2 regions of the Streptomyces sp. NPDC059398 genome follow, and region 1 is predicted to be linked to the other one. Evidence: riboswitches for the same ligand, from Rfam matches in the RefSeq annotation. Region 1 holds a riboswitch; the other holds the start of a gene.
What was found. Region 1 has a riboswitch for glycine ahead of gcvT (glycine cleavage system aminomethyltransferase GcvT). Riboswitches for the same ligand answer to the same signal wherever they lie in the genome.
Positions count from the first base shown of each region.

Region 2: linked by a shared signal. The riboswitch ahead of gcvP (aminomethyl-transferring glycine dehydrogenase) and the one ahead of gcvT (glycine cleavage system aminomethyltransferase GcvT) in region 1 are both predicted to bind glycine.

Region 1 is NZ_JBHYWP010000003.1:78,507-88,118, forward strand. Features, by position in the region: gene glyA (serine hydroxymethyltransferase) at 1-197, opposite strand, end outside; gene gcvH (glycine cleavage system protein GcvH) at 215-595, opposite strand; gene gcvT (glycine cleavage system aminomethyltransferase GcvT) at 663-1,778, opposite strand; glycine riboswitch at 1,920-2,015, opposite strand; gene ACFXBC_RS02260 (AAA family ATPase) at 2,183-2,944, shown strand; gene ACFXBC_RS02265 (enhanced serine sensitivity protein SseB) at 3,043-3,792, shown strand; gene ACFXBC_RS02270 (enhanced serine sensitivity protein SseB C-terminal domain-containing protein) at 4,094-4,864, shown strand; gene ACFXBC_RS02275 (ABC transporter permease) at 5,203-6,201, shown strand; gene ACFXBC_RS02280 (ABC transporter substrate-binding protein) at 6,248-7,993, shown strand; gene ACFXBC_RS02285 (ABC transporter permease) at 8,090-9,097, shown strand; gene ACFXBC_RS02290 (ABC transporter ATP-binding protein) at 9,094-9,612, shown strand, end outside.
Region 2 is NZ_JBHYWP010000114.1:16,120-25,454, forward strand. Features, by position in the region: gene ACFXBC_RS30290 (DUF5999 family protein) at 260-463, shown strand; gene gcvP (aminomethyl-transferring glycine dehydrogenase) at 625-3,510, opposite strand; glycine riboswitch at 3,698-3,796, opposite strand; gene ACFXBC_RS30300 (PRC-barrel domain-containing protein) at 3,937-4,314, shown strand; gene ACFXBC_RS30305 (MBL fold metallo-hydrolase) at 4,787-5,419, opposite strand; gene ACFXBC_RS30310 (MarR family winged helix-turn-helix transcriptional regulator) at 5,517-6,011, shown strand; gene ACFXBC_RS30315 (Bax inhibitor-1/YccA family protein) at 6,167-7,036, shown strand; gene ACFXBC_RS30320 (DUF4287 domain-containing protein) at 7,207-7,437, opposite strand; gene ACFXBC_RS30325 (hypothetical protein) at 7,563-7,880, shown strand; gene ACFXBC_RS30330 (hypothetical protein) at 7,951-8,781, opposite strand; gene ACFXBC_RS30335 (acetyl-CoA C-acetyltransferase) at 9,204-9,335, opposite strand, start outside.

The DNA of each region.
Region 1 (9,612 bases):
CCGTAGTAGCGGCGGCCCGGGTAGCCCTCGGCGTACTTGTTGGTGAGGACGGAGCCCTGGGCCTCCATGACCGCGACCGGAGCGAAGTTCTCCGAGGCGATCATTTCGAGGGTGGACTGCTGGCGGACCAGCTCGGCGTCGACAGCGGCGGCGACGTCCGGGTCGAGCTCGTGGAGGGAGGAATCAAGAAGTGACATCAATAGTCCCTAGGTCCCTAGTTGCCGGCGGAGAGAGCGGCGTACTCGTCGGCGGAGAGCAGGTCGTCCGGCTCGCCGGTGACGCGCACCTTGAACAGCCAGCCGCCCTCGTACGGGGCGGTGTTCACCAGCGACGGGTCGTCGACGACGTCCTGGTTGATCTCGGTGATCTCACCGGAGACCGGGGCGTACAGATCGCTGACCGACTTGGTCGACTCCAGCTCGCCGCAGGTCTCGCCCGCGGTGACCGTGGACCCGGCCTCAGGGAGCTGGGCGTAGACGACGTCACCGAGCGCGTTGGCCGCGAACTCCGTGATGCCGACCGTCGAGACGCCGTCCTCGGCGACCGACAGCCACTCGTGCTCCTTGCTGTAACGCAGCTGCTGGGGGTTGCTCATGACCTGATTCTCCTGGATGCGGGGGAGTGCTGGTGAACAGTGGTCTTACGGGCTGAGATGGTGTGGGTCACTTCTGGCGCTTGTAGAAGGGGAGGGCCACGACCTCGTACGGCTCATGGGTACCGCGGATGTCCACGCCCACACCGGACGTGCCGGGCTCCGCGTATGCCGCGTCGACGTACGCCATGGCGATCGGCCTGCCCAGCGTCGGGGACGGGGCGCCCGATGTGACCTCGCCGACGACCTGGCCGTCCGCGACGACCTGGTAGCCCGCGCGGGGGACCCGGCGGCCCTCGGCGATCAGGCCGACCAGCTTGCGCGGCGGGGCCGAAGCGGCGCGCTCGGCGGCGGCCTCCAGGGCGGTGCGCCCGACGAAGTCGCCCTCCTTCTCGAACTTGACGACCCGCCCGAGACCGGCGTCGAAGGGCGTCAGCGCGGTGGTCAGCTCATGGCCGTACAGCGGCATGCCGGCCTCCAGGCGCAGGGTGTCGCGGCAGGACAGACCACAGGGCACGAGACCGGCCGGGGTGCCCGCTTCGGTGAGGGCCTGCCAGAGCTTCTCGGCGTCGGCCGGGGCGGTGAACAGCTCGAAACCGTCCTCGCCCGTGTAGCCGGTCCTGGCGATGAGCGCAGGGATACCGGCGACGGTGCCGGGCAGACCGGCGTAGTACTTCAGCCCGTCCAGGTCGGCGTCGGTGAGCGACTTCAGGATGCCGGAGGATTCCGGGCCCTGTACGGCCAGCAGGGCGTAGGCGTCGCGGTCGTCCCGTACGACGGCGTCGAAACCGCCCGCGCGTGCGGTCAGCGCGTCCAGGACGGTCTGTGCGTTGCCCGCGTTGGCGACGACCATGTACTCCTGCTCGCCCAGCCGGTAGACGATCAGGTCGTCCAGGATCCCGCCGTCCTCCTGGCAGATCATGGTGTAGCGGGCGCGGCCGTTGCCGACGGTGGAGATGTTGCCGACCAGCGCGTGGTCGAGCAGCCGCACGGCCTCCGGGCCGCTGACGGTGATCTCGCCCATGTGGGAGAGGTCGAAGAGACCGGCACGGGTCCGTACGGCGATGTGCTCGTCGCGCTCACTGGCGTAGCGCAGCGGCATGTCCCAGCCCGCGAAGTCGGTCATGGTCGCGCCCAGCGAACGGTGCAGGGCGTCGAGTGCGGTGAGGCGGGGCGTGGGGCTCATATGCGGTACTCCCGGGGCATGACAGACGAGGACGATCCTCCCCATCTGTCATCGGAACCTGAGAGGTTCGCCGGCGCCTGTCGGGAGGGCGCGGCTTGCACCTTGGGTGGGACCGCGGGGCGGTCCGCTTTTCAGATCTGCCTCGTCCGCGCGGTACGGGGCCTGAGAGATTACAAGGGAGGGACTTGCTCCTTCGGCGCCCCGGCCAGTGACCGGGAACTCTCCCGCGCGGATTCGAACGGCCTGTATGGAGTTGGCGCGCACATCATCGCATGCCGGGCGATCGTTGCCCCACCGGTCTCGCATTACTCTTTCTTTACACTTCGCCGACGGGGGTATGCACAAGGACGCAGGCATGCGCAGGCGCAGGCGGCGTACGGGGTGGCCCGACAGGGGGAGCGGCCATGGTGGGACAGGAGCGGCGTGCGGATCCGGCGCCGGAGACGGTGCCCGGCGGGCCGGGGGCCGGGGCCGGGTGGCCGGCGGGATCCGGGCAGGAGGCGGCCGGGCGGACGGTGGGGCCGGGGCCCGCACGGACCGTGGCCGGGCCGGCCGTACGGAGTGGACGGGCGGGATCCGGGCGCGCGCCCGCGGTGCGGGACCTGCGCCGGCGGACCGGCCGCAGCCCGCACGCCCTGGTGTTCGCCGCGGGGGACGTGGTGGTCCTGTCCGGACTGCCGGGCAGCGGCAAGTCCACGCTGTTGCGCAGGGCCGCCGGGGCGTACGGAATCGACTCGCAGGACACCCGGGACCGCTGGGAGCGCCGGCTGCCGCGCCTGCTGCCGTACTGGAGCTACCGGCCGCTGGTGCGGGCCGCCCACTACGGCAGGCTGTGGCGGGCCCTGCGCTCGGGTGCCGGTGTCGTCGTGCACGACTGCGGTACGCACTTCTGGGTCCGTGCCCTGCTGGCCCGCACGGCGCGGCGGCGCGGCAGCGCCCTGCATCTGCTGCTGCTCGACGTGACGCCCGCGATGGCGCTGGCCGGCCAGGCCGAGCGCGGCCGGAAGGTCTCCGCGTACGCCTTCGCCCGGCACCGCGGGGCGGTCGCCGGGCTGGTCCGGGCGGCCGAGCGGGCGCGGCTGCCCGCCGGTTGCCGTTCGGCCGTGCTGCTCGACCGGGAGGCTGCGGCCGTGCTGCGCGCGATCCGCTTCGGGGCGGCGGATTGAAGGAGCTCAGCTGTCTGTCGTGGCGGGGGCCGTTAGGGTCGGTCGGCAGGTGAACGCGTGCACGGATGCACAGGTGAGAAGGGGATACCTCGGTGGACATGGCATGGCCGGGAAATGAGCTCGAAGAGGTCCTGACCGCATCGGTCGGGAACCCCGGCGCGGGCGGCCGGCTGATCGAGGTGCTGGGGCGCAGCAATCTCTGGGTTCCGCTGCCCAACGGCGGCGGGCAGGAGAGCAGTTCACTCGACCTGCCCACCGTCGAGATCGAGGGCGGGGCCTATGTGCCGGTCTTCAGCTCGGAGGCGCAGTTCCTCCAGTGCGTCGGCTCGCACTACTCCTTCGCGGTGGCCCCCGCCGTCGAGTTCGCCCGGGGGCTGCCGCCGCAGCTGGGTCTCGTGGTGAACCCGGGCGGTGCGATCGGCATGCCGCTGCCGCCGCCCGCGGTGGCCGAACTCTGCCGCAGCGGCCGGACCCCCCTCGACGGGCCCGCGACCGGCGGCCGGGTGCGGCTCTTCGAGCCGGACTGGCAGGAGGAGCCGGTCGACTTCCTCTCCGCCGCCGCGGGCGAGTTCGAGGAGTCGGGTGTGGTCCGCTCGGCCCGCCGGGCCCTCGCCTCCATCGAGGGCGGCGACCCGGTCCTCTTCGTCGGGGTCGAGTTCGCGACATGGGACGGCGCGGGCCGCAACGCCCCGATGGACGCGCTCGGCCGGGCGCTGCACCGGGTCGAGGTGAGCTGGCCGGTCAATCTCGTCCTCCTCGATGTGGCGCAGGACCCGGTCGCCGACTGGATGCTGGAGAAGGTCAGGCCGTTCTACGTCAGGGCCGGGGCGGAGGGGCCGGTGCTGTAGGGGCGGTACCGAGGGGCCGCTGCGGCGGGCCCGGTACCGCGGGACGGGAGGAGCGGACGGTCCGGTGCCGCGCAGGCGCACCGAACCCGCCGCAGCCTAAGCTGGTCGGATGCGTGGGACGCACGGGACGGCCGGCCCGCGGACTGGCCGGAATCGTGCGGCCGACCGGACGGGCGGACCAGCGGCCGGCCGGATGGCCGGAATCGCACGGGCGAACGGTGTGGACCGCGCCGGGCGGGCCGCGTCCCGGCGCATGGCACAAGCACGTCAACGGGTGGATCGAAGAGGGGCGGGACCCAGGGTGAGCGCGTCGGGCACGACGGCCGGGCAGGTCGAGCAGATGCTGCTCCAGGTGACCCCCGGGCGGTACGACGCCTATGAGGCACTGCTGCAGGCGCTCGCCGACAGCCAGGTCTGGATGCTGCTCTGGAACGGCCGGGCCGGGTCGCCGGACGCCCAGTACGGGAACATGGAGATCGAAGGCCTCGGTTACGCCCCGTGTGTGACATCGGCGCAGGAGCTGGCGGTCTCCGGCTGGAACCGTTCGCACGAGGTGGTCACCGGCCGTGACATCGCGCGCTCCCTCTACCCGGACCACTGGGGAATCTGGCTCAATCCGCATGCCCCCGGCGGCGGTGTCGGCATCCCCTGGACCGACCTGCGCCGTATCGCCACCGGTCTGGACCGGATGCCCGCCGGACCGCTGCGGCTCTCCGAACCGGCCATCGAGATCCCGCAGTTCTACGCGCTGCTCACCCAGAGCGCCCACCACACCCCGGCGATCCGCTCATTGAGCCGGGCCTGGGTGCAGCCCGCGCTCGGCACCCCGTATCTGGCCATCGGGCTCGATCTGTACGACACCAGCCAGCAGTCCGTGGATTCGGTGCGGGCGATGATGCAGCAGTCGATCGCCGCGGTTCCGGAGGGGCTGCCGGTGTCGACCGTGGCGCTCTCCGACGCGTACGACCCGGTCGGGATGTGGCTGCGGGCCAACTGCCGCCCCTTCTACGACCGTGAGGCCCACGCGGCCTCCTCTCCCGCGGCGGGATACGGATACCCGCCGGTAGGCTGAGTGTCCCAATTGGGCCGTCAACAGCGGTTGTTGGGTGCGATGTCCGAACTGGCCCATTGGTGAGGAAAGTTTCCGCTCAGCCGGTCCTGACGTCCGGATAACGGAAGTCCATTAACCGCATCACGGTTGCGCATACATTCACCTTCAGGTCTGGCGGGTGATCGCAACCGCAATGAAGACTCCCTGCATCGAGCATCGTCGTGCCCTTGTTGCGACGTGCCATGAACACATTCCGTCACTTCAGCACAGTGGCATCACCCGATGCGCTAGATGCACAGCAGCCGCCACCGCGGCAGGTACGGGCCGGCCACCGCCGGCCGGGAGGGGTCAAAGGCACTGTGACCGCACCGATCGAGACCACCGGGTCGACTGCCGAAGCGCAGCCGGAGGCAGTACTCACGGGGGCCACGCAGAGCCAGATCGAGGGCCGTTCGCTCGGCCGGATCGCCTGGACGCGTTTCAAGCGGGACAAGGTCGCCATGGCCGGCGGGGTCGTCGTGATCCTGCTGGTGCTGGTCGCCCTCCTCTCCAAGCCGATCCAGGCGATGTTCGGGCTCGACCCCAACGGCTTCCACCAGAATCTGGTGGACCCGGCTCTGCTGGGGCCCAAGGGCAGCTTCGGCGGCATCAGTTGGAGCCACCCGCTGGGTGTGGAGCCGCAGACCGGCCGGGACATCCTGGCGCGCATCATCGAGGGCTCCTGGGTCTCCCTGGTGGTCGCCGCCGGGTCGACGCTCCTCTCGGTGGTCATCGGTGTCGTGATGGGCGTGGTGGCCGGCTTCTACGGCGGCTGGGTGGACAGCGGCATCAGCCGTCTGATGGACACCTTCCTGGCGTTCCCGCTGCTGCTGTTCGCGATCTCCATCTCCGCATCGCTGCAGGGCAACGCGTTCGGCCTCAGCGGTCTGACGCTCCGTATCTGCGTGCTGATCTTCGTGATCGGATTCTTCAACTGGCCCTACATGGGCCGCATCGTCCGCGCGCAGACGCTCAGCCTGCGTGAACGGGAGTTCGTCGAGGCCGCCCGCTCGCTGGGGGCCCGCGGGCCCTTCATCCTCCTGCGCGAGCTGCTCCCGAACCTGGTCGCGCCGATCCTCGTCTACTCGACGCTGCTGATCCCCACCAACATCCTCTTCGAGGCGTCCCTGAGCTTCCTCGGCGTGGGCATCCAGCCGCCGCAGGCCTCCTGGGGCGGCATGTTGTCCACCGCGGTCGACCTCTACCAGGTCGACCCGATGTTCATGGTCATTCCCGGCCTGGCGATCTTCATCACCGTGCTGGCCTTCAATCTGCTGGGGGACGGGCTGCGTGACGCACTCGACCCCCGTGGCAAGTAATCGCGGCCGTGCCGCACACCGGACAACCGAGGGGGCTTTCCTCAGCATGAAGAGCAGGAAGACGGCAGCGGCGATAGCCGCGACGGTAGCGCTGGGGCTCGCTGCCACCGCTTGCGGGAGCAGTGACAGTGGCGGCGGGGGCAGCCATGGCAAGGCAGACGCAGCTCTGACCAGCATCGTCAACAAGACCAGCAAGAAGGGAGGGACGGTCACCTACGAGCACTCAAGTGCCGCCGACTCCCTGGACCCCGGCAACACGTACTACGGCTGGGTGCAGAACTTCTCCCGCCTCTACGCGCGTGCGCTGGTGACCTTCAACCCGGCTCCGGGCAAGGACGGGCTCAAGATCGTGCCCGACCTGGCGACCAGCCTGGGCAAGGCGTCCCCGGACGCCAAGACCTGGACGTACCACCTCCGCAAGGGCGTGAAGTTCCAGGACGGCACCGTGATCACCTCGAAGGACGTCAAGTACGCCATCGAGCGGACCTTCGCCCGTGAGGCGCTGTCCAACGGGCCCACGTACTTCAGCACGTACCTCAAGGACGGCGACAAGTACAAGGGTCCCTACAAGGACAAGTCGGCCGACGGTCTCAAGTCCATCGAGACGCCGGACGACTCCACGATCGTCTTCCACCTGAGCAAGCCGTTCGCGGACATGGACTACCTCGCGTCCTTCTCGCAGACCGCTCCGGTGCCGCAGAAGGCCGACAAGGGCGCCTCGTACGTCCAGCACATCGTGTCGTCGGGCCCGTACAAGTTCGCCTCGTACAGCGAGAGCCGCGGCGCGACGCTGGTCCGCAACCCGCAGTGGGACCCGAAGACCGACCCGGTCCGCAAGGCGCTGCCGGACAAGATCAACCTGAATTTCAACGTCCAGCCGACGACCGTCGACGAGCACCTGCTCAACGACACCAGCACCGCTGACATCGCCGGTACCGGTCTGCAGTCCAAGACTCAGCCGAAGGTCATCACCAAGGCCACCGAGAAGGCGAAGACGGACGACCCGTACGCCGGCGCGCTGCAGTACCTCGCGCTGAACGTGCATGTGAAGCCGTTCAACAACGCCGACTGCCGCAAGGCCGTGCAGTACGTCGCCGACAAGGCAGACATGGTCGACGCGATCGGCGGCGAGGTCCGGGGCGACCCGGCGACGACCGTCATCCCGCCGGGTGTCTCGGGCTACAAGAAGTTCGACCTGTACCCGACCCCGGGCAACAAGGGCGACGTGACCAAGGCCAAGCAGTACCTGGCCAAGTGCGGTAAGCCCAAGGGCTTCAAGACGACGCTGACCGCGCGCTCCGACCGTCCCGACGAGGTCACCAGCGCCACCCAGCTCCAGCAGAGCCTGAAGAAGATCGGCATCATCGCCGACATCAAGACGTTCCCGTCGGACAAGTACTTCACCGACTTCGCGGGCGTCCCGGACTGGGTCCACAAGAACAACGCCGGAATGATGATGATGGCGTGGGGCGCCGACTGGCCGGCCGGCTTCGGCTACATCGACCAGATCGTCGACGGCAAGGCCATCAAGCCGTCCGGTGGCACCAACCTGATGGAGCTCGACGACCCGAAGATCAACGCGGAGATCGTCAAGGGCATCGGGACGCTGGACAACGCGAAGCGCAACGCCACCTGGGGCCAGGTCGACCAGATGGTGATGGAGAACGCCTCGCTCGTCCCGCTCTTCTACCGCAAGAACCTGCTCTACCGCCCGGACTCGGCGGCGAACGTAACGGTCAGTCAGGCGTACCTCGGCATGTACGACTACGTGCTGATGACCTCGACCAAGTAACAACACCTGTTCATCGACAGCACCCCCCTGAAAGGCAGGTGAAGGCGCCGGGACGGACGGGCCTACCCCGTCCGTCCGTCCCGGCGCCGCACGGCTGTGGCTGCGTACATCATCCGACGCGTATTCGCCGCGGTGTTGCTGCTGCTGGTGGTCAGCGCAGTCACCTTCGCGATCTTCTTCCTCGTTCCCCGCCTCGGCGGGCAGACGACCGACTCCATGGCCGCCCAGTACGTGGGCAAGAGCCCCGACCCGGCGACGATCGCCGCGGTCAAGAAGAACCTGGGGCTGGACCAGCCCCTCTACGAGCAGTACTGGCACTTCATCAAGGGCATCGTCGTCGGCGCGAACTACCACTTCGGGCCCGACCCCGCGGTGTGCCACGCGCCGTGCTTCGGCTACTCCTTCAAGACCCACTCGGCGGTCTGGCCCGAGATCCAGCAGCGTGTCCCCGTGACGCTGTCGCTCGCGGTCGGCGCGGCGGTCATCTGGGTCGTCAGCGGTGTCGCGACCGGTGTGGTCTCCGCCCTCAAGCGGGGCTCGCTCATCGACCGACTCGCGATGGGCGTGGCCCTGGCCGGCGTCTCGCTGCCGATGTTCTTCACCGGTCTGGTCTCGCTCGCCCTGTTCAGCTTCCACTGGACGATCTGGAATGTGCACTTCGTGCCCTTCACGGACAATCCGGCGGAGTGGGCCTGGAACCTGATCCTCCCCTGGTGCACCCTCGCCTTCCTGTACTCGGCGCTCTACGCCCGGCTCACCCGGGCCGGGATGCTGGAGACCATGGGCGAGGACTACATCAGAACCGCGCGGGCCAAGGGCCTGCGCGAGCGGAACGTGGTCGTCAAGCACGGCCTGCGCGCCGCGCTCACCCCGCTCATCACCATCTTCGGCATGGACTTCGCGCTGCTCATCGGCGGCGCGGTCATCACCGAGACGGTCTTCGACTTCCAGGGGATGGGGGCCTACGCCATCCAGGGAGTGACCCGCAGCGACCTCCCGGTCGTCATGGGTGTGACGCTGGTGGCCGCTTTCTTCATCGTTGTCTGCAACCTGCTGGTGGACCTTGTGTACGCCGCGATCGACCCCCGGGTGAGGCTCTCATGAGCGACGTGCACAAGAAGGGTTCCGGCGAGCCCGCCAAGAGCGGCAAGGACGACGCCCCGTCCCAGGACGCGAAGAGCTTCCTCTCGGTCCGGGACCTGCGGATCCACTTCGACACCGACGACGGCCTGGTGAAGTCCGTGGACGGTGTCAGCTTCGACCTGAAGGCCGGTCAGACGCTCGGTATCGTCGGTGAGTCAGGCTCCGGCAAGTCCGTGACCTCGCTGGGGATCATGGGGCTGCACAGCTCGGAGCGGGCCCGGATCTCCGGTGAGATCTGGCTCGACGGCGAGGAGCTGATCGGCGCGGGGCCCGAGCGGGTCCGCGAACTCCGCGGTCAGAAGATGTCCATGATCTTCCAGGACCCGCTGTCGGCGCTGCACCCGTACTACAGCATCGGCGCGCAGATCGTGGAGGCGTACCGCGTCCACCACAAGGTCGACAAGAAGACCGCGCGTACCCGTGCGGTCGAGATGCTCGACCGGGTCGGCATCCCCGAGCCGCAGCGCCGTTTCGAG
Region 2 (9,335 bases), on a different contig from region 1:
TGGGGCGCGGCGCGCTCCGTGCCCATCCGGACTAGCCCGGTCGGGCCACCTCCGAACCACCCGAAGAGGCAGTCAAGTTGAGCTGAACCGCCCGCACGGGTGATGCGTCCTTATGCTGGAGCACGTGCTGCCGTGAAATCCCTGCGGAACGACATCCGTGGGGCAACACTGGGATCACCGAACTGACAGACGGGGGGCGGCCATGAAACCCGCATCGAGCCGCAGGACACTCACCACAACGCAGCGAAAGAACGCATCCATGTGCCAGCACCAGCCAACCTGCCCGTCAGCCGCCTCCGCCGACCGGGAGGCCGCGCTCCTCGTGGCGCACCACCCGGAGCAGGGATGGAGTCTGCTGTGCAACGGCGTACTCGTCTTCGAGGACACCGGTGAACTGCTGCCCGACGGCCGGATCATCGCGCCGCACCGCCCCCTGGGTTCGGGACTGGCGACCGCTGCCTGATCCCTGCCCCGCAGGAAGAACGGAACAGCGAGAACGCAACAGCCGGCGACAGAGCAGAGCCGGTGACGCGACGAAGGGCCGGCCCGGGTGTTTCCCGAACCGGCCCTGCCGTATGTCCGCTGCCCGTCGGCAGCCGTACGTCCGTCAGTTGTCGTACGCCGTCAGTTGTCGTACGCGTCCAGCGGCGGGCAGGAGCAGACGAGGTTGCGGTCGCCGAAGGCGCCGTCGATACGGCGCACCGGCGGCCAGTACTTGTCGGCGGGCGAGACACCGGCCGGGAAGACGGCCTCCTCGCGGGTGTACGCGTGGGACCACTCGCCGCCCAGCGCCGCCGCGGTGTGCGGGGCGTTGCACAGCGGGTTGTCGCCGGCCGGCCACTCCCCGGACGCGATCTTCTCGATCTCGGCGCGGATCGCGATCATCGTGTCGCAGAACCGGTCGAGCTCGGCCAGGTCCTCGCTCTCGGTGGGCTCGATCATCAGCGTTCCGGCCACCGGGAACGACATGGTCGGCGCGTGGAAGCCGTAGTCGATGAGGCGCTTGGCGATGTCGTCCACGCTCACGCCGGTCGCCTTGGACAGCGGCCGAAGATCGACGATGCACTCGTGCGCGACCAGCCCCTTGGGGCCGGTGTACAGCACCGGGAAGTGCGGTTCGAGACGCTTGGCGATGTAGTTCGCGGCCAGCACGGCCACCTGCGTCGCCCGCTTGAGCCCCTCGCCACCCATCAGACGTACGTACGCCCAGGAGATCGGCAGGATCCCGGCCGAGCCCCACGGCGCGGCCGAGACCGGTCCGACGCCCGTCTCGGGACCGGCGGTCGGCTGCAGCGGGTGGTTGGGGAGGTACGGCGCGAGGTGGGCCCGTACACCGACGGGGCCGACACCGGGGCCGCCGCCGCCGTGCGGGATGCAGAAGGTCTTGTGCAGATTGAGGTGCGAGACGTCCGAGCCGAACTTGCCGGGCTTGGCGAGTCCGACCAGCGCGTTCAGGTTGGCGCCGTCGACGTACACCTGCCCGCCCGCTTCGTGCACCGCGGCGCAGATGTCGGTGATGTGCTCCTCGAAGACTCCGTGGGTCGACGGATAGGTGACCATCAGCACGGACAGCTCGTCGCGGTACTGCTCGATCTTGGCGTTCAGGTCGTCGACGTCGACGTCACCGTCCTCGCGGGTCTTCACGACCACGACCTTCATCCCGGCCATCACCGCACTTGCGGCGTTGGTGCCGTGCGCCGACGACGGGATGAGGCAGACGGTGCGCGCGGTGTCGCCGTTGGCCCGGTGGTAGGCGCGCACGGCCAGCAGACCGGCCAGCTCACCCTGCGACCCGGCGTTGGGCTGGAGGGAGACCTTGTCGTATCCGGTGACCTCGGCGAGCCGCTCCTCCAGCTCCTGAATGAGCGTCAGGTAGCCCTGGGCCTGCTCGACCGGGGCGAAGGGATGCATCGCACCGAACTCGGGCCAGGTGACCGGCTCCATCTCGGTGGTGGCGTTGAGCTTCATCGTGCAGGAGCCGAGCGGGATCATCCCCCGGTCCAGCGCGTAGTCACGGTCGGCCAGCTTGCGCAGGTAGCGCAGCATCGCCGTCTCGGAACGGTGCTGGTGGAAGACCGGGTGGGTGAGGACGGCGTCCTCGCGCAGCAGCCCCGAGGGCAGCGCGTCGGCGGTGCGCCCGTCGAGCGCGTCGATGTCGCCCTCGGCGCCGAAGGCGGCCCAGACGGCGGCCAGCTGGGTACGCGTGGTGGTCTCGTCGCAGGCGATGGAGACCAGGTCCGCGTCGACCTGGTGGAGGTTGACCCCGCCCTCCCGGGCGGCGGCGACGACCTCGGCGGCCCGGCCCCCGGTCCGTACGGTGAGGGTGTCGAAGAAGTCGCCGTGCACGACGTCGGCCCCTGCGGCGCGCAGTCCCTCCGCGAGGACGGCGGCGTACCGGTGGGTGCGCCGGGCGATGTCCCGCAGGCCGTCGGGGCCGTGGTAGACGGCGTACATCCCGGCCATCACGGCGAGGAGCACCTGTGCGGTGCAGATGTTGCTGGTGGCCTTCTCGCGGCGGATGTGCTGCTCACGGGTCTGCAGGGCCAGCCGGTACGCCTTGTTGCCGTCGGCGTCGACGGAGACCCCGACGAGCCGGCCCGGCAGGCTGCGCGCGAACTTCTCGCGTACGGCCATGAACCCGGCGTGCGGCCCGCCGAAGCCCATCGGGACGCCGAACCGCTGCGTCGTGCCGACCGCGATGTCGGCGCCCAGCTCACCGGGCGAGGTGAGCAGCGTCAGCGCCAGCAGATCGGCGGCGACGGTGACGACCGCGCCCAGCTCGTGGGCGCGCTCGATGAGGGGGGCGATGTCCCGGACCCGGCCGGAGGCGCCGGGGTACTGGAGCAGGACGCCGAAGACACCGCGCTCGGCCACATCGGCCGGGATGCCGTCCGCGAGGTCGGCGACGACGACCTCGACACCGGCCGGCTCGGCGCGCGTGCGGATCACCGCGACGGTCTGCGGAAGGGCGTCGGCGTCGACCAGGAAGACACCGTTCTTGACCTTGCCGACCCGGCGCGCGAGGGACATCGCCTCGGCCGCCGCGGTGCCCTCGTCGAGGAGCGAGGCGCCCGAGGTGGGCAGACCGGTCAGATCGGCCACCACGGTCTGGAAGTTCAGCAGCGCCTCCAGACGTCCCTGGGAGATCTCCGGCTGGTAGGGCGTGTACGCCGTGTACCAGGCGGGGTTCTCCATGACGTTGCGCAGGATGACCGGCGGGGTGAACGTGCCGTAGTAGCCGAGCCCGATCATCGGGGCGAGGACCTGGTTGCGGTCGGCGAGCGCGCGCAGTTCGCCGAGGACCTCGGCCTCGGTGCGGGCGTCCGGGAGGTTCAGCGCGTCGGTGGTCCTGATGACCTCGGGGACGGCGGCCGATGTGAGCTCGGCGAGCGATCCGTAACCGACGTGGGCGAGCATCTTGGCCTGGGCCCCCGCGTCGGGCCCGATGTGGCGCTGCTCGAAGGGGGTGCCACGCTCCAGCTGGGAGAGCGGAGTGCGAGGGGAAGTCATGGCGGAGGCCTCCTGGTCGTTACGACCTGCGAGGGGTACCACGGCACGGGTACCCGGACGGCCTCCCCCTCTGTCATCTCAACCTGAGAGTTTCACCGGCCCGCCTTTCGACGTGCCCGCTTTCACCGTCGGTGAGGTAGGGATCCGGACGTGCCCGCCCGACGCCCGCCCTGCTTTCCAGAGTGACCTCGTCCGCGCGGTACGTGTGCCTGAGAGATTCCGGGGAGGAGTTGCTCCTTCGGCGCCCCCGGACGATGTGTCCGAAGGGCTCTCCCGCGCGGGGTCAGCAGCCACTGGCCAGCGTACCAGCGAGCCGCTTCGCACGGTGTTCGAGTGGCCGATACCCCGGATCTGGACTTCTCTGAGGGGAAGACCTTCGCAGGGGGCGGGAGACAGCGTGTTCCGTCGCGATCAGTTGGAGGAACCGTGCAGACCGACATAGATCCGCGCAGCCTGATCGGCCGCAAGGCATTCGACCGCAACGGCCTCAAGATAGGCACGGTCGACGAGGTCTACCTCGACGACGCCACCGGAGTCCCCGAGTGGGCCGCGGTACGCACCGGGCTGTTCAGCCGGGATGCCTTCGTCCCGCTGAAACCGAGCGAGCTGGTCAGCGAGACCCTGCGGGTGCCCTTCGACCGGACCCTGATCAAGGAAGCGCCGGACTTCGGTGTCGGCCGCCACCTCTCACCGGAACAGGAACTCCAGCTCTACCACCACTACGGGCTCGGTATTTCGGCCCCCACACCGCCCCCGCCCGACCGCGACTTCGGCCGGCTCGCGGGCGAGGAGGAACGCGCCTGACCCGCTTCCCCGGACGCGGCGCCCGACCGACCCGGCGCGGCTCCCGACCTCGCGCCGTCTTCCCCGGCCCAGGACCCCGGCCGACCCGTCGCCGCCCCGGACCCCGCGCCATCTTCCCCGGCCCTGAACCCCGGCCCGGGGCGGGGCGCCCCCCGCCCCCCGCCGCCCCCCCGGGGGCCCAGCTGTCCCCGGCTCATCCGGGCCGGAACCCCTTCGACCGGGGGCATTTCCCGAAGCCAGAGCGTCATCGCAGGTCAGAGGGCGGGGCGATTCCGGTTCAAGTCCGGTTCCGGGCACTCCCGCCGGACGCCGGGCGCGGCCGGCGGAAGGTGCCGACGCGGGCACGTCGCCGGGAACCTCGTGCCGTCGAGCAGAGTACGTGTCCGGATTTCCTTGCCCGTGACCGATTGCCGTGGTGCAACCGGCCCGGAAACGCGGGGCGTTGGCCCGGCCCCCCTCCCGGATCCCCGGATCAGAGCTCGGTGGATGCGCCCGGGGCGAGAATCTCCAGCGGGATGCCGGTCAGTCCGTCCTCGCCGAGGAACATGGCGGCCGAACTCTGGCCCAGCTCGCTGAGCATCAGCTCGTGGATCTGGATGCTGCGGCCGGGGCGCACGGCTTGCACGAAGTCGGCGGCCTCGCCGAACTTCGTCCACGGGCCGCTGGTCGGCAGCAGCAGCGTCTCGACGGGGGCCTCGGGCACGGAGTAGGAGTCGCCGGGGTGGAAGACGCGGCCCTCCACCAGGAACCCGACGTTCTGCCCCTGCGGGATCTTCTCGTGGATGAGCGCGTGCTGCTCGCCGTGCACGGTCACCTGGAAGCCCGCGACGTCGATCCGGTCGCCGGCCGACACGGCGACAGCCTGCGCACCCAGCTTCGCCGCCGCCTCGGCGGTGGTGTGGACCGTGAGGCCGGGGCGCCTGGCCAGCTCCGCCCTGAGTGCGGCCTCGTCGAAGTGGTCGAAGTGCTCGTGGGTGACGAGGATCGCGTCGGCGTCGGCGATCAGCTCAGCCGCGTTCGGTGTGAAGGTGCCCGGGTCGATCAGCAGGGTGCGGTCGCCGTCGGTGAGGGTGACACAGGCGTGGGCGTGCTTGGTGAGGCGCATGGGATTCCTCTCTCTGTTCTCTGTACTCAATCTCTGCATCTGATCTCTGCACTGATCTCTGCAACGAAACTGTACAGCCACATTGTATATTTTCCGGATGGACCTTGATGACGAAGACATCGCCGAGGAGCTGCGGCGCTCGATCGGGCGGTTCGTGCGCGCCGTCCGTGCCCGCGCCGACACGGTGCCGCCGATGCAGGCCACGGCGCTGGGGACGCTCGACCGCGAGGGCCCGCAGACCATCGCCGGTCTGGCCGCCGCACACGGGGTGAAGCACCAGAGCATGAGCCGTACGGTCATCGAGCTGGAGGCGCTCGGTCTGGTCAGCCGCTCCCGTAACCAGCGCGACGGGCGCTCCTTCCTCATCGCGATCACTCCGGCGGGCGCCGAGGCCCTCGACGGTGACCGGCGCACCCGCCGTCGCTGGGTGGCGGACACCATCGCGGAGCGGCTGACCGCCGACGAGAGACGCACCCTGCTCGCCGTCCCGGACCTGCTCGACCGTCTCTCGGGCGCTGCCGAGCGGCCGGAACGACCCCGGCCGGGGTCGGTGGGGGCCCATGCCAGGGAAGCCGGTCCGGATCGGCCGTGAGGTGCCCGCGCCGGGGATGACCACGGTCCGGCCCGCATCGAAGGCACCGAAGGCACCGAAAGCACCGAAAGATCCTTCCCAGGCACTACGTCCTTCTCTTTGCTCTCCCATTACTCTGGTCCCGAGGCCACGCACCGTGGCCACTGAGGAGTGAGATGAGGAGCAGCAACCCGGTCTTCTCGCGACGGGGCTTCAGCCGCGACAACGGCTACGCGGGGTTCAACGCGGCGCCGCAGGCCGGGGGCCCAGCGGTAGGGACCAACCCGTACGCGCAGAACCCGTCAGGCCAGAACCCGTACGCCGCCAACCCGTACGTGACCGACCCCGACGGCCCCCAGGCGCCCGCCCGCGCCGGCGCGATGACGATGGACGACGTCGTCACGCGTACGGCCGTCACGCTCGGCACGGTCGTGGTCGGCGCGGCTCTGGCCTGGGTGCTGCTGCCGGTCTCGTCGACCAGTTACGGACTGGCCTTCGGCTCCGCGCTGGTGGCCTTCGTCCTGGCGATGGTGCAGTCCTTCAAGCGGACACCGGCGCCCGCGCTGATCCTCGGTTACGCGTTCTTCGAGGGCATCTTCCTCGGCGTGATCAGCGAGATGTACAACAGCCAGTGGTCGGGTGCGCCCTTCCAGGCGGTGCTGGGCACGATGGCGGTGTCGGCCGCGAGCCTGGTGGCGTACAAGCAGCGCTGGATCCGGGTCACCGCGCGGTACGCCTGGATCGGCATGATCATCGCCATGGCCTTCCTCATGGTGATGGTGGTCAATCTGCTGCTGGTCGCCTTCGGTGTCGCCGGTGACGGCGGACTGCGCGACTTCGGGCCGCTCGGCGCGCTCGTCGGGGTGCTGGCGATCCTGATCGGCTGCTTCTTCCTGACGCTGGACTTCAAGCAGATCGAGGACGGCATCACCTACGGCGCTCCGCGCGAGGAGTCATGGCTCGCGGCCTTCGGGCTGACCATGTCGCTCGTCTGGATCTACCTGGAGATGCTGCGGCTGGTCGCGATCTTCAGCGGTAACGACTAGATCGGTAACGACTGGATCCAGAGCGGCCATCGGCCGACAGTGAGGGGCCCGTCCGGACGTTCTCGTTCCGGGCGGGCCCCTTCGGCTTCACTGGACCGGTGTTCACTGGACCGGCGTTCACTGGATCGGATGAGCGGCTCTGTGGTGCCGGGTGAGTTCCCGGAGGGCTGCTACAGCAGGCGCCGTGCGGCTCGTCTCAGGTCGTACTCGTGGATGATCGCCTTGGCATGGCCGTAGGCGAGGTGGTGTTCGGTCCTGAGCCAGCTGACCTTCTCGTCGAAGCGGACGAGGGTGGGGCCTTCGTCGACGGCGCGCAGCCAGTCGGACACTTCACGGCCCGTGCACTCGGGGATGCGGGAGAGCATGTTGCGATGGGTCTCTTCGGAGAAGACTTGGGACATCGGCGCCTCCGGAGGCATTGCGCTGAGTCGGCCTTGCTGAGTCGGCCTTACTGGTGCCTTCCCTGCACCGTGCCTCAGCATCGGCCCGTTGGCAACAGTCCGGGGCGGGCGCGTAGGGTCGCGGCGTGCTCGATACGACCCCTCTCACCGCCGCCGCCGACCGCTTCGCCGACCGGCTGCGCTCCGCACCGCAGAGCCGGCTCCAGCGGGGTGCCGCCGCCGTCGGGCTCGCGCTGGCCAGGGAACTGTCGTCGCGTGCCCAGCGCCTGGAGTCTCCGGACTCCGCCGTGCGGACCATGCCGGATGCCGGGATGTTCGCGGTGGCCGACCAACTCGCCGTCGCCGCACACGACTTGGCCGAGGAGCTGCGAACGGCCCCGTCCGTCGAGCTGGACGAGGCCGTGAAGTCGGTGGAGTCGGCGGAGGCCGGATCGGGGCTGTGAGGGGCGCGAGCGGTGCGACCCGGGGGGCGTGAGATACGCAAGTCCCGTGCGGGCGCGCCCCGGTGGTGCGTTACAGCGACGCTATGACGCGGTCCGCGAGGATGTAGACGTTCTCCTCGCCGCAGGTGAAGGTCAGCGCGTACGCACCGGAGATGCCGGAACCGCCCAGCAGGACCGGGTTGTCGCCCGCGCGCAGGGCCTCGGAGAGCCGCTCGGCGGTCTCGCGGTGGCCCGGGGTCATGCAGAGCGTGGTGCCGTCCGTGAAGACGTACACATCGAGCGTCCCGAGCGGGCCGGGACGGACGTCGGAGAGCGCGGTGCGGGTCTCGGCCAGCTCTTCGAGGCGGGTCACCATGCGCTCGTGCTCGGTCACCACCGGGGTCTGCACCGGGACGAAGTCGGGGTGCGAGGGGTGCCTGCGGCGGGCCGCGGCCAGTTCGGCGCTGTCCGGCGCGTACTCCTCGGCGCCCGGCTCCTCGTCCGCTTCGGCGCTCTGCTCGACGGCCGACTCCAGCTCAGGACCGAAGCCGGTCTCGAAGGCCGGGTCCATGCCGGTGAAATCGGTCTGGCGCGGCAGGAAGAACGCGGCGTCGTCCCCGAGGCCGGTCAGACCGCCGAGGAGGGACGGGGCGTCCGCCGCGTCGCGGGACTCCTGGGCGGCCCAGAAGGCGCGCGCCTCGGCCAGCTCGCGTTCGCGCTCCTCGGCCAGTGCTTCGGCGACGGCCGCGCGTATCTCGTCCGCCGGGGTCTCCTCGCGGGCTGCCGGTATGGCCGCGCCCCGGGCGTTGCCGCCGGAGGCGCCCGCGAGGTCGTCGCGGAGCGCGGCGATCTGGCGGCGCAGGCCGTGTGCGGCATGCAGGGACGCAGCGCCGACGGCCGTGGCGGCGGCCGTCGTCAGCAGCAGGGCAATCGACAAAGTGCTCACTGACTTACTCCCGGATTCAATCGTTCCCCGACTTCCTACATCAGCTTGTCGTGAGAGCGCGCCCCCCGGCAGTGCATTACGTCATGAATTGGACAGGTCTTTGGGCCCTGGTTTTCCCTCTGAGGCTGCTGTGACCTGCGGGAATCAAGTGACCCCGGGAGATAGGTCACATCCTGGGGGAGATTCGGTCACGACTGGGCGGCGAGAGGCGTGAGTGGCGGTGAGTTGTGACAGTGCCGTCATCAACCATGCCTCTGGGTAGCGGAGTTGCGAGCGCCCCGACCCCTCCGGCAGGAGGGATCGGGGCGCATGGTTCGACGCGGTGTCACTGGTTGACCACGCTGTGTATCGCAGGGGCGGCCTGCGCCGCGCGGCCGGATTCAGCTCTGCGCCAGGGGTCAGCTGAGGCGCTCGATGACCATCGCCATACCCTGACCGCCGCCCACGCACATCGTCTCCAGGCCGAACTGCTTGTCGTGGAACTGGAGGCTGTTGATCAGCGTGCCGGTGATGCGCGCGCCGGTCATGCC